4 regions of the Zobellella sp. An-6 genome follow, and region 1 is predicted to be linked to each of the others. Evidence: predicted binding sites of a transcription regulator. Region 1 holds the regulator's gene; each other region holds the start of a gene.
What was found. The regulator sigma-54, encoded in region 1, starts transcription at its own class of promoters, with help from an activator protein. The targets are predictions, from matches to a motif close to TGGCACNGTTTTNGCTT.
Positions count from the first base shown of each region.

Region 2: the regulator sigma-54 is predicted to act here: its motif matches at 1,363-1,379, upstream of flhA (flagellar biosynthesis protein FlhA).
Region 3: the regulator sigma-54 is predicted to act here: its motif matches at 1,760-1,776, upstream of ACT7DK_RS03195 (nitrate reductase).
Region 4: the regulator sigma-54 is predicted to act here: its motif matches at 1,149-1,165, upstream of ACT7DK_RS08240 (FimV/HubP family polar landmark protein).

Region 1 covers NZ_CP199259.1:3,725,494-3,728,689, reverse strand. The annotation lists gene rapZ (RNase adapter RapZ) at 1-587, opposite strand, end outside; gene ptsN (PTS IIA-like nitrogen regulatory protein PtsN) at 598-1,044, opposite strand; gene hpf (ribosome hibernation promoting factor) at 1,047-1,334, opposite strand; gene ACT7DK_RS17450 (RNA polymerase factor sigma-54) at 1,359-2,792, opposite strand; gene lptB (LPS export ABC transporter ATP-binding protein) at 2,845-3,196, opposite strand, start outside.
Region 2 covers NZ_CP199259.1:1,204,328-1,207,523, forward strand. The annotation lists gene fliR (flagellar biosynthetic protein FliR) at 1-109, shown strand, start outside; gene flhB (flagellar biosynthesis protein FlhB) at 110-1,243, shown strand; gene flhA (flagellar biosynthesis protein FlhA) at 1,419-3,196, shown strand, end outside.
Region 3 covers NZ_CP199259.1:709,465-712,660, reverse strand. The annotation lists gene nudF (ADP-ribose diphosphatase) at 1-98, opposite strand, end outside; gene tolC (outer membrane channel protein TolC) at 313-1,617, shown strand; gene ACT7DK_RS03195 (nitrate reductase) at 1,815-3,196, shown strand, end outside.
Region 4 covers NZ_CP199259.1:1,785,081-1,788,276, forward strand. The annotation lists gene ACT7DK_RS08235 (4-phosphoerythronate dehydrogenase) at 1-1,095, shown strand, start outside; gene ACT7DK_RS08240 (FimV/HubP family polar landmark protein) at 1,239-3,047, shown strand; gene truA (tRNA pseudouridine(38-40) synthase TruA) at 3,139-3,196, shown strand, end outside.

The DNA.
Region 1 (3,196 bases):
TCCGCAATCCAGTGGGGATTGGGCAGGAAGCGGGCATCGAACACGAAGTCGGCGTCCTTGGACACCCCATACTTGTAGCCGAACGACTCGAACACCCAGTTCAGTTCCCGCTCCTTCTTGCCGAGGATGCGTTCGCGGATGATCTCGCTCAGATCATGGATGCTGAGGCTGGAGGTATCGATGCGCAGATCCGCCGCGGAAGACAGGGGGGCCAGCAGGTGAGTCTCTTCCCGGATCGCCTCGTCCAGGGTCAGGCTGTGGCGGGACAGGGGATGCAGCCGGCGGGTATCGCCAAAGCGACGGATCAGGGCGGCGTTGTCGGCATCGATAAAGATGCTGGACAGGCTGACTCCTTCCATGGCGCTGACTTCGGCCAGGCAGGCTTCCAGCTTGTCGGGGCTGTCGGGCAGGTTGCGCACGTCGATGCTGACCGCCACTTCGCCCGGCTTGTGCCGGCGCATCTGTACCAGCTCCGGCAATAGCTCGACGGGGAGGTTATCGACGCAGTAATAGCCCAAATCCTCGAGTACTCGCAGGGCCACGGTTTTACCCGAACCGGAACGACCACTGACGATCACCAGCTGCATGGCGCTATCCTCAGGCGGAGATCATGATCTGATAGAGTTCGTCATCGCTGCCGGCCTGGCGCAGCTGTTTGCACACCTGCTTGTTGCTGAGCTTTTCGGCAATCAATGACAGCGTCTTGAGGTGCTGTTTGCACTCCTGCTCGGGAACAAGCAGGGCAAAAACCAGGCCGACCGGCTGGTTGTCGATGGCATCGAACTCCACCGGCTCGGCAAAGGTGAGTAGTACGGCGGTCGCCTTGTTGTCATCGCTGATACGGCCATGGGGAATGGCGATACCATTGCCGATGCCGGTGCTGCCCATTTTTTCCCGGGCCAGCAGGCAATCGAACAGCTGCTGGCTGCTGATGTTCAGGTGTTGGGCGGCCAGCTCACTGATGATTTCCAGAGCTCGTTTCTTGCTTGTGCAGGGAACCGCACTGCGAGTGCAGTCCCTGCTCAGTATGTCGGCGACTTCCATGGTTATTTTTGCTTGAGTTTCTCTTTGTGTTTGATGATCTGGCGATCCAGCTTGTCGATCAAGCCGTCGATGGCCGCGTACATGTCTTCGTGCTGGGAGTTGGCGAAGACTTCGCCGCCACTGACGTTCAGCTTGGCTTCGGCGATCTGTTGCAGTTTTTCCACGTTGAGGATGACGTGCGCATTGGTAATGTGGTCGAAGTGACGCTCCAGCTTGGAAAATTTGCTGTTCACATAGTCACGCAGTGAGTCCGTGATTTCCACATGGTGTCCAGTCAGGTTTATTTGCATAACGTCTTCCTTCTTGGTCTGCCTTTAAACCAGGCGTTTACGCTGATTGGAAGGGGGGATGGCCAGTGACTCCCGGTACTTGGCGATGGTTCGCCTGGCCACCTGTATCCCCTGTTCGGCCAGCAACTGGGCGATCTTGCTGTCGCTCAGCGGCTTGGCCGGGTTTTCCGCCCCGACCAGTTTCTTGATCAGGGCGCGAATCGCCGTCGAGGAGCATTCGCCACCGTCGTCGGTTCCCACATGGCTGGAGAAGAAGTACTTCAACTCGAACACCCCCCGAGGGGTGTGCAGGAACTTCTGGGTGGTTACCCGCGAGATGGTGGACTCGTGCATTTCCACCGCCTCGGCCACATGGTTCAGCACCATGGGCTTCATCGCTTCCTCGCCATACTCAAAGAATGCCTGTTGTTGCTCGACAATACAATTGGCAACCTTGAGCAGGGTCTCATTTCGGCTTTCCAGGCTCTTGAGGAACCATTTGGCATCCTGCAGATGGTTGCGGATAAACTGGCCATCCTCGTTGTTGCGCGGTTGCCGGGCCATGGCGGCATAGGTCTGGTTCAGCTTCACTTTCGGCATGGCCTCCGGGTTCAGCTCCGCCACCCAGGCGCCGTTGCGTTTGGTCACTACCACGTCGGGGATCACGTATTCGGAGCTGCTCTGGATGACGGTATGACCGGGTCTGGGTTCGAGCTGCTGGATCAGCGCCAGCACTTCCTTGAGCTCTTCCTCCTTCAGCTTGGCCTTGCGCTGTAGGGTGCGGTAGTCACGGTTGCCGAGCAGATCCATGTGCTGGTTGATCACCTCCCGGGCTTGCTGCAGCCAGGGAGTATCGGGGGGGAACTGCTCAAGCTGGATGCGCAGGCATTCCTGTACACTGCGGGCCGCCACCCCTATGGGGTCGAAGTGCTGGATGCGCTTGAGCACCGCCTCCACCTCGTCCGCCTCGATGTCCAGTTCGTCGCCGGTCACCGCTTCGAGGATGTCGGGCACGTCTATGGTGAGGTAGCCGGCCTCGTCGATGGCATCGATGATGGCCAGGGCGATGGCCTGATCGGTGTCGCTGAAGGGGGTGAGACGCATCTGCCACAGCAGGTAATCCTGCAGGGTTTCGGTGGTCTCACCCTGGTAGACGGTGTCCTCGGCGCCTTCGGGCAGGCCGCCGCCGGCGCCGGAAGAAGCGGTATAGAGCTCTTCCCAGTTGGTGTCCATGGGCAGCTCGTCGGACAGCTGGCTCTGCTCCATGGCGGTATCGGCGGCCATCTGCTCTTCGTGGCGGGGCTCGGCCACGTCGATGGTTTCCGGCTCTTCCTGCTCCAGTAACGGGTTGCTCTCCAGGGCTTGCTGGATCTCCTGCTGCAGCTCCAGGCTGGAGAGTTGCAGCAGACGGATCGCCTGTTGCAACTGGGGTGTCATGGTCAGCTGCTGGCCCAAACGTAACTGAAGAGTTGGCTTCATCTTTTAAAAAAGTCCTTCTATATCGACCGCACTGTCATGATACGGAGCCTGCTCAGAGGCTGAATTGTTCACCAAGATAGACTTTCTTGACCTGCTCGTCGGCGAGGATCTCGGCCGGGGTGCCGGCGGCGATGCGATGACCATGGCTGACGATATAAGCCCGTTCACACACATCCAGGGTTTCCCGCACATTGTGATCGGTAATCAACACGCCGAGGCCGCGATCGCGCAGGTGCAGAATAATCTTCTTGATGTCGATGACCGAAATCGGGTCCACCCCGGCGAAGGGCTCATCCAGCAGGATGAAGCGAGGATCGGCCGCCAGGGCCCGCGCGATTTCCACTCGACGCCGTTCACCACCGGACAGGCTCATCCCCAGGCTGTCGCGGATATGAGTAATATTA
Region 2 (3,196 bases), 2.5 Mb from region 1:
TATCATGTGGCTGACCCTGGGCGGCTTCCTGGGGCATTTCGAGAACCAGTGGCTCAGGCTGCAGCTGGTGATGTGCGATACCCTTTACCTGAGTTGCGAGGGAGGCTGAATGGCGGAGTCGGACGGCCAGGAACGAACGGAACAGCCCACGGAGCAGCGACTCCGTCAGGCCAGGGAAAAAGGGCAGATCCCCCGCTCCAAGGAGCTGGGCACGGCGGCAGTGCTGCTGAGCGCCGCCGCCGGCCTGCTGATGATCAGCGGCCCGCTGGGGCGGGCCATGTCCCGGGTGTTCGAGCAGAACTTCCGGGTTGAGCGGGCGGCGCTGTTCGACCCCGAGGCCATGATGGCGGCGCTGAAGAGCTCGGTGCTGAGCCTGATGTGGCCCCTGCTGGGGCTGTTCGCCATGGTTCTGGTGGCCGCCCTGGTGGGCAATACCCTGCTCGGCGGTTTCAATTTCAGTACCCAGGCGATGATGCCCAAGCTCAGCCGGATGAGCCCGCTCGCCGGCATCAAGCGGATGTTCGGGTTGCAGGCGCTGGTCGAGTTGCTCAAGTCCATCGCCAAGGTGGTGTTTATCGCCACCTTCGCGATCTGGCTGCTGTGGGGCCAGTTCGAGAACATACTGCGGCTGAGCGATGAGACCCTGCCGGCGGCCATGATCGGTGCCCTGGAGTTGCTGCTGTGGATGGGATTGCTGCTGTGTCTGGCGTTGTTGCCTATCGTGGCCATCGACGTCCCCTTCCAGCGCTGGAACCACAACCGCCAGTTGAAGATGACCCTGCAGGAAGTCAAGGACGAGTACAAGAATACCGAGGGCAAGCCCGAGGTGAAGGGGCGGATCCGCCGGCTGCAGCAGGAGATGGCCAATCGCCGGATGATGGCGGAAGTACCCACCGCCGACGTGGTGGTGGTCAACCCGAGTCACTACTCGGTGGCCCTGCGCTACGACAAGGACAAGCCCGGCTCGGCACCCGTGGTGGTGGCCAAGGGGCTGGACGAAATCGCCCTCAAGATCCGGGAGATCGCCCGGGAATACGAGGTGCCGGTGATCTCCTCGCCCGCCCTGGCGCGGGCCGTCTATCATTCCACCAAACTCGACAAGGAAATTCCCGAAGGGCTCTTCGTGGCGGTGGCCCAGGTCCTGGCCTATGTATTCCAGCTGAACGCCTGGCGCAAGGGCCAGGGCCGCAAGCCGGTGCCGCTGAAGGATGACCTGCCGATCCCCGAGGAATATAAAGTCTGAAGCTTGAAGCCTGAAGCCTGAAGCCCGCCGTAGGGTCCACTTCAGTGGACCGTTTCGCCACCGGCGCTGGGGTTCGGTCGAATGAATTCGACCCTACAGTGCGTAGTTTTTGGTGTTGATGGCTTGTTTTTTGCATCAAGAATCACATCGGTTTTCAGCAACAATTAACGTACTCATGGAATTCAGGGCAAGGCTTTTACAGGCGGGACAGTGGTCGCGGTGGTTTCACAAGGGCCTGGGCACGCCCCTGCTGGTGCTGGCGGCACTGGGCATGGTGGTGCTGCCCATTCCCACCCTGCTGCTGGATGTGCTGTTTTCCTTCAATATCTCGCTGGCGCTGGTGATCCTGCTGGTGGCGGTGTACACCCAGCGGCCGCTGGATTTCGCCGCCTTTCCGACAGTGCTGCTTGTGGCCACCCTGCTGCGGCTGGCCCTGAACGTGGCCTCCACCCGGGTAGTCCTGCTGGAGGGACACGAAGGCGGCAACGCCGCCGGTAACGTGATCGAGGCCTTCGGCTCGGTGGTGATCGGCGGCAACTACGCGGTGGGTCTTATCGTCTTCCTGATCCTGATGATCATCAACTTCGTGGTGGTCACCAAAGGGGCCGGGCGCATTTCGGAGGTGAGTGCCCGCTTCACCCTGGACGCCATGCCCGGCAAGCAGATGGCCATCGACGCGGATCTGAACGCCGGTCTTATCAACCAGGAGGAGGCCCGTACCCGGCGGGAAGAGGTGACCCGGGAGGCCGACTTTTACGGCTCCATGGACGGTGCTTCCAAGTTCGTGAAGGGCGACGCCATCGCCGGCATCATGATCCTCTTCATCAATATCATCGGCGGTTTCATCATCGGCATGGCCCAGCATGGGCTGCCCTTCGGTGAGGCGGCCCGGATCTATACCCTGCTCACCATCGGCGACGGCCTGGTGGCGCAGATCCCCTCCCTGCTGTTGTCCATCGCCGCCGCCATCATCGTCACCCGCCAGAATACTCGGGAGGACATGGGCCAGGCGATGCTGGGCCAGTTGTTCGACAATCCCAAATCCCTGTCCATCGCCGCCGGCATACTGATCACCATGGGACTGGTGCCGGGCATGCCGCATTTCGCCTTTCTGCTGCTGGGCGGCCTCTCGGCGTTGGGCGCCTGGTGGCTTTACAAGCGCAGTGCCCGGGCCGAGCAGCAGGGGAGCGAACAGGAGAAGCTGCCGGCCCCCATCGGTGCCGAGCCGAAAGAGCTGAGCTGGGACGATGTCTCCCAGGTCGACACCATCGGCCTGGAAGTGGGTTACCGGCTGATCAGCCTGGTGGATCAGTCCCAGGGCGGGGAGCTGCTGAGCCGGATCAAGGGGGTGCGCAAGAAGCTGTCCCAGGAGCTGGGCTTCCTCATCCCGGCGGTCCATATCCGCGACAACCTGGAGCTGGGCCCCAACCAGTACCAGATCACCCTGATGGGCGTCAGCTCCGGTGCGGCCGATATCTACCCGGAACGGGAGCTGGCCATCAACCCGGGGCAGGTGTTCGGGCCCGTTGCCGGCATCGATACCCGGGATCCGGCCTTCGGGCTGGAAGCGACCTGGATTGCCAGGGAGCAGACCGAACAGGCCCAGAGCCTGGGCTACACCGTGGTGGATGCCGCCACCGTGGTGGCCACGCACCTGAGCCAGCTGCTGACCAACCATGCCGCCGTCCTGCTGGGCCACGAAGAGGTGCAGAACCTGATCGACCAGGTCGGCCGCAGCCAGCCCAAGCTGGTGGAAGGGCTGGTGCCCAATACCCTCGGCCTGGCGCTGGTGACCAAGGTATTGCAGAGCCTGCTGAACGAAGGGGTCACCATCCGCGACATGCGCACCATACTGCAGACCCTGACCGAATACGCGCCCAAGAGCCAGGATCCCGAGGTGCTCACCGCCGCCTGCCGTATCGCCCTGCGCCGCTTCATGGTTCAGGAAATCGC
Region 3 (3,196 bases), 3.0 Mb from region 1:
CGCACCTTCAGCAACCGAAAAAAGCCGTTGTAGCCTACCTCTTCGGCCAATAGCTGCATATCCTCCCGGCCGAAGGCGGTACGGTTTTTGGTGGTCATATCGACTCCTGTCTTGACATTTAACCGGCAGATTTTAGACTAACGCCATCATGAATGAACGTTCATTCACAAGTGAGCCACCCATGAGGGCTCACACTATCCCCATATTACTGCAACGAAAAACGGTCACGCTACCGTTATACTGAACGACGAAAACAAGATGCCTGCCCCCAGCACGGCGATAATTGGTCCATCCGTTATTAAAGGCTACATAATGAAGAAAACGCTGTTGTCGACCCTGGTGCTACTTTGCACGGCGGGCCCGGTTCACGCCGAGGACTTGCTGGATATCTACCGGCAGGCGACCCAGAACGATCCCCAGGTGCGCGAAGCCAAGGCACGCCGCGATGCCGCCTTCGAACAAATCAACGAGTCCCGGGCTCCTTTATTGCCCCAGGTGAATCTCGGTGCCGGCGCCAGCCAGGTGCAGAGCAATCACGACGACCGCAGTACCCGCTCCACCGCTAACCTGGGTGCCACCCTGGGCCAGGCGCTCTATCGCCGGGCCAGCTGGATCGGCCTGGACATCACCGAAAAAGCCGCCGCCCAAAGCGAAGTCGTCTATAAACAGGTACAGCAGAACCTGATCCTCAGGGCCACCCAGGCCTATTTCGACGTGCTGGCCGCGCAAGACAACCTCAGCTTTGTCCAGGCCAACAAAGAGGCGGTCAGCCGCCAGCTGGATCAGACCCGGCAGCGTTTCGAAGTGGGGCTGAGTGCCATGACCGACGTGCACGAAGCCCAGGCCCAGTACGACCAGGCCCTGGCCGAGGAAATCAGCGCGGAAAACGCGGTCAACAACGCCAAGGAAGGACTGCGCGAACTCACCGGCATCAGCTATGCGCGCCTCAACGAACTCGATACCGACGCCTTCAGCCCGGTGCAGCCCGGTGCCGCCGCCGATGCCTGGCTGGAGATCGCCCTGGAGCAGAACCTGGAGCTGCACAGCCAGCGCATCAGCAAGGACATCGCCAACGAGCAGATCGGCCTGGCCCAGTCGGGGCGTCTGCCGACCCTGGATCTGAACGCCGGCCTGACCAGCAGCTACAGCGACTTCAAGAATCCGAACCAGAATAATGACGGCACCCTGAACGAAGGCAGCATAGGCCTGAGCTTCAACCTGCCGGTCTATTCCGGCGGCGCCGTCAGCTCCCAGATCAAGCAGTCGCAGCACAACTACGTGGCGGCCAGCGAACAACTGGAGCGCAGCTTCCGCTCGGTGCAGAGCCAGCTGTACTCCTCCTACAACGACGTCACCGGCGCCATCGGCTCCATTAGAGCCTTCGAGCAGTTCGTGGTGTCGGCAGAAAGCGCGCTCAGCGCCACCGAAGCCGGTTACGAAGTGGGCACCCGCACCATAGTGGACGTACTCAACGCCACCCGCCAGCTGTACGAAGCCAAGCGCCAGCTGTCCGAGGCCCGCTACAACTACATCCTGAGCCAGCTGCGGCTGAAGCTGGCCGCCGGCAACCTGACCGAGCAGGATCTGGTGGACATCAACAACGGGTTGAAACGCTGAGCCCGGAAGCACCTTCCCAGGCGGCCCGGGCCGCCTTCCTTGCCCAAAGCGTTGCACCATCATATGGTCCCTGCCTTATGATGGTGCATTCCCCCCTCCCCCGCCTTCTGTTAATTTATTGATAACAAAGAAAATGGCATCATGGCACAGGCCTTGCTTCATGACTGACAGAGTCACTGATTATTTACAAGGCCACTATGACAGCTTCGATCCATACCACCTGCCCCTATTGCGGCGTTGGCTGCGGCGTTAAGGTCGACAGCCAGGGCATTCCCAGCGGCGATGCCCAGCATCCCGCCAACCTCGGTGCGCTGTGCGTCAAAGGCATGGCCCTGGGCGAAAGCCAGACCCTGCCGAACCGCCTGCTCTATCCGCGGGTGAACGACGAGCAGGTGGACTGGCCCCAGGCCGTCGAGCATATCGCCCATCGCCTGGGCGACATCATCGAGCGCCACGGCCCCGGGGCGGTGGCCTTCTACGGCTCGGGCCAGATGCTGACCGAAGACTACTACGTGGCCAACAAGCTGATGAAGGGCTTTATCGGCTCCGCCAATATCGACACCAACTCCCGGCTGTGCATGTCCTCCGCCGTGGCCGCCCACCAGCGCGCCTTCGGCGAGGACGCGGTGCCGGCCAGCTACGACGATATCGACGACGCCGAACTGGTGGTGATCGTCGGCGCCAACACCGCATGGACCCATCCGGTGCTGTTCCGCCGGCTGGAAGCCGCCAAGGCCGCCAACCCGAAGCAGCGGTGGGTGGTGATCGACCCCCGCGCCACCGCCACCAGCCAACAGGCGGATCTGCACCTGGCCGTCACCCCCGGCACCGACCTGATGCTGTTCAACGGCCTGGCCCGCCGTATCCTCGACAGCGACCGCCTGGATCGCCACTTCGTGGAGCAACATGTCTCAGGCGCTGACGAGCTGTACCGACAGCTGTCCGGCCCCGAATACGCTCCCGAGCGGGTGGCCGAAACCACCGGCCTGTCCGTCGCCCAGCTCAACCGCTTCTATCAGTTGTTCCTGGACAACCCCAAGACCCTGACCCTGTTCTGCATGGGCATCAACCAGTCGTTGCAGGGCACCTTCAACGCCGGCGCCATCATCAACTGCCACCTGCTCACCGGCCGCATCGGCAAGCCCGGCGCCGCGCCCTTCTCCCTCACCGGCCAGCCCAACGCCATGGGCGGGCGGGAAGTGGGCGGCCTGGCCAACCAGCTGGCGGCCCACATGGACTTCGCCCCGGCCAACCGGGACAAGGTAGCCCGCTTCTGGGGTTCCGACCGCCTGGCCCAGGCCCCCGGCCACAAGGCGATGGAGATGATCGATGCCATCGAGCGCGGCGAGATCAAGGCGCTGTGGGTGATGGGCTCCAACCCGGCGGTGTCGCTGCCCGACAGCGCCCGCGCCCGGCGCGCCCTGGCCAAGTGCGAGCTGCTGATCGTCTCCGACATCAGCCCCAACACCGACACCGCCAAACTGGCCCAGGTGCTGCTGCCCGCCGCCGGCTGGGGCGAGAAGGACGGCACCGTCACCAACTCCGCGCGCATCATCTCCCGCCAGCGCCCCTTCAAGCC
Region 4 (3,196 bases), 1.9 Mb from region 1:
CTGGCCGATGAAAATATGCCCTTCGTGCAGGAGTTGTTTGGCGACTGGGCCGAGGTGGTGACCTGCCCCGGCCGGGCTATCCGGCCCGAGCAGCTGCGGGATGTGGATGTACTGCTGGTACGCTCCATCACCCGGGTGGACGAGGCCCTGCTGGCCCAGGCCGAGCGGCTGGCCTTCGTGGGCACCGCCACCATCGGCTGCGACCACGTGGACACCGCCCTGCTGGCCCGCCGCGGCATCGGTTTTGCCAGTGCGCCGGGCTGCAACAAGGTGGCGGTGGGCGACTATGTGCTGGCGGCCCTGCTGCGGGTGGCGAACCATAAGGGCTGGCAACTCGCCGGCAAGACCCTGGCCGTGATCGGTGCCGGCAATACCGGGTCCGAGGTGGCCGGACGGGCCCGGGCACTGGGTATGCGGGTGCAGCTGTGCGACCCCTTCCTGGCCGAACGGGATCCGACGGCTTTTGTCGAATTTGAGCAGGCCTTACGCGCCGATGTCGTCAGTTTTCACGTGCCGCTGACCCGGACCGGCCCCCATGCCACCTGGCACCTGCTCGATGAGGCCGTGATCGGGGGGCTGCACGCGGAGCAGGTGCTGATCAACGCCTGCCGGGGGGACGTGTGGGATAACCGGGTGCTGTTGCAGCGGCAACTGGGGTCGGCGCCCCTGACCCTGGTGATGGATGTGTGGGAGCACGAGCCCGAGGTGCTGGCCTCCCTGGTGCCCCATGTCCTGCTTGCCACACCGCATATCGCCGGTTACAGCCTGGAGGGCAAGGTCAGGGGTACCTTCGCCCTTTACCAGGCCCTGTGTGCCCAGCAGGGGAGGGTGATGGACATCGCTCCTGAACGGTTGCTGCCGGCTGCCCCGGTGCAAACCGTGACCCTGGCCGGAGCACCGGATCAGGTGCTGCTCGAACGCCTGGTGCGGCTGGTTTACGACATCGAGCAGGATGACGTGGCCTTTCGTGGGGCCCTGGGCCAGCCCGGTTTCTTCGACCGGCTGCGCAAGGACTATCCCCAGCGGCGTGAACTGGGTTCGTTGCAATTGCTGGGGGCGGACGTGGCCGCCGACGAATTGGGGTTTAAAGCCTGAAGCGCGGCTGCCGATAGAGCATTGAGTGAGATGACGGATAGATAAGTTCCTATTGGCACTGTTTTTTTCTACACTTGTGCCATGGCTAGCCAAGACGGCCGGGTTACCCGGTGAAGAGTCAGGAAAAGGATATAACATACGCAATGATACGACTCAGACCACAGCTTAGTTTCGGTCTGGCCTTGTGGCTGGCCTGCTCCGTACCTTCGTTCGCCCAGGGTGAGTTCTATATCGAGCTGAGAGGCCCCGAATCATCCGCCCCGGAGCAGCGGGCGTCACCGGCATCGCCGGCCCCTGCTGCACAAGTGCCGCCGGCGCCGACTACCGCCACCGCCCCGGGACGCTACGGCCCCATCCGCAGCACCGACACCCTCTGGGCCATCGCCGCCCGCCATACCCGGGCACCGGTCACCGTACAGCAGACCATGGTGGCGCTCTATCACCTCAACCCCAACGCCTTCGTGCGGGGCAATGTCAATTATCTGCAACGGGGGGCCACCCTGCGGCTGCCGACCGAGTCCCAGGCCCAGCAACGTTCGCCCCGCGAAGCGGAGGCCGAATTCCGGCGCCTGAGCCGGCAGGGCAATCGTAGCGTCACCCGGGCGGCCACGGCGCCCAGACCCGAGGTCACCCGCCAGCCGGCGGCAGCTTCCAGGCCCGCACCGGCGGCAGTGCCCAAGCCAGCCGAGCCGGCCCGGCCGGCCACCGTGTTGAGCGAGCCGAAGCCGGCGCCCGCGCCGGCTCCTGTCGTCGCCTCTCCTCCCGCGGCGACCGTTTCCCTAACCCCGAGTGAGCCCCTCGTCGCCGCGCCTGTCGTGGCGGCGAGTGCGGAACCCTCGACGCCGGAACAGGCCGAGCAAGTGGCACTGGCTCAGCTGCAAACCCGTCTCATGGATGAACTGCGTGAGCAAGTGGCGATGTCCAACGAGCAACTGGCTGCCTTGGCCGACAATAACCAGGCGCTGCGTCAGCGCCTGAGCCAGCTGACGGCCGAAGTCAACGAATTGAAACTGGTGCGGGACGGTGGCCGGGATCTGCCTGGCGGGACAGGAAGCTGGTTCGACGAATTGCTGCGCAACCCCTTGAACCTGGCCCTGGTGCTGACCCTGCCGGCGCTGTTGCTGCTGGCGCTGTTTACCCTGTGGTGGCGTAACAGGATAAGGCGGGAGTTGGCCGAGCAGGAGCGGGAGCTGGCCGAGACCACCTCGGCCGTGATGGATGAGGAGCATAACGACTTCGACCAGTTGTTTGCCACCGAGCCCGAGCCCGCGGGATCTCCGCAGGCTTCCTCCTTTGCCGAGCCCGAGGCGAAAACGACCGAGCGGGATATCGACGAGGACGCTTTCGCGCGTTTCCTGGAAGAACAACAGCTGCAGGAAGAGCAGGAAGCCCAGCTGCAGCTGCAGGAAGAACGGGAAGAGCAGGAAACCCAGTTGCAACAGGGGACCGAAGCGCAGGCCGACGAGCCCGAAGCGGTGCCGGAAGATCTTTCGCAGATGCTGTTCGATGATGAAACGGCGATGGGAGGGGACAGGAAAAACCGGGTTTCCAACGATGACATCGATGAGATGCTCTTCGATTCGGTTGCTGCAGAGACGGTCGAGGCACCGGAAGAGGCCGAGTCCCCGCAGCGGGAGAAGGCCGCCGAATCCTATGTGTCGGTGGACAAGCTGATGGAAGAGGCGGAGCTCAGCGAGGGACCGGAGCGGGACTACGAGCGTAAGCTGGATCTGGAATTGGATGAATATGCCGATGTGCTGGGACGCGGCCAGCAGGTCGATATCGATCTGGACGAGGGGGGCATGGGCGCCAAACTGGATCTGGCGCGGGCCTATATCGAGATAGAAGATATCGACAGCGCCCGCGAACTGCTCAACGAGGCCCTCGAGCAGGGCAATGCCGAGCAACAGGCCGATGCCCGCAAGCTGCTGCAGCGGCTGGCCAAACGATAATGCTGCCTCCTCCGGCTCTCTCCGGAGCCGGTTCTTCAATTTGCCGCGCCAACGGGTATAATTGCCGTCCTTTTTGACCTTGGAACTGATTATGCGCATTGCCCTTGGCATAGAGTATGACGGCAGCCGCTATTACGGCTGGCAGCGGC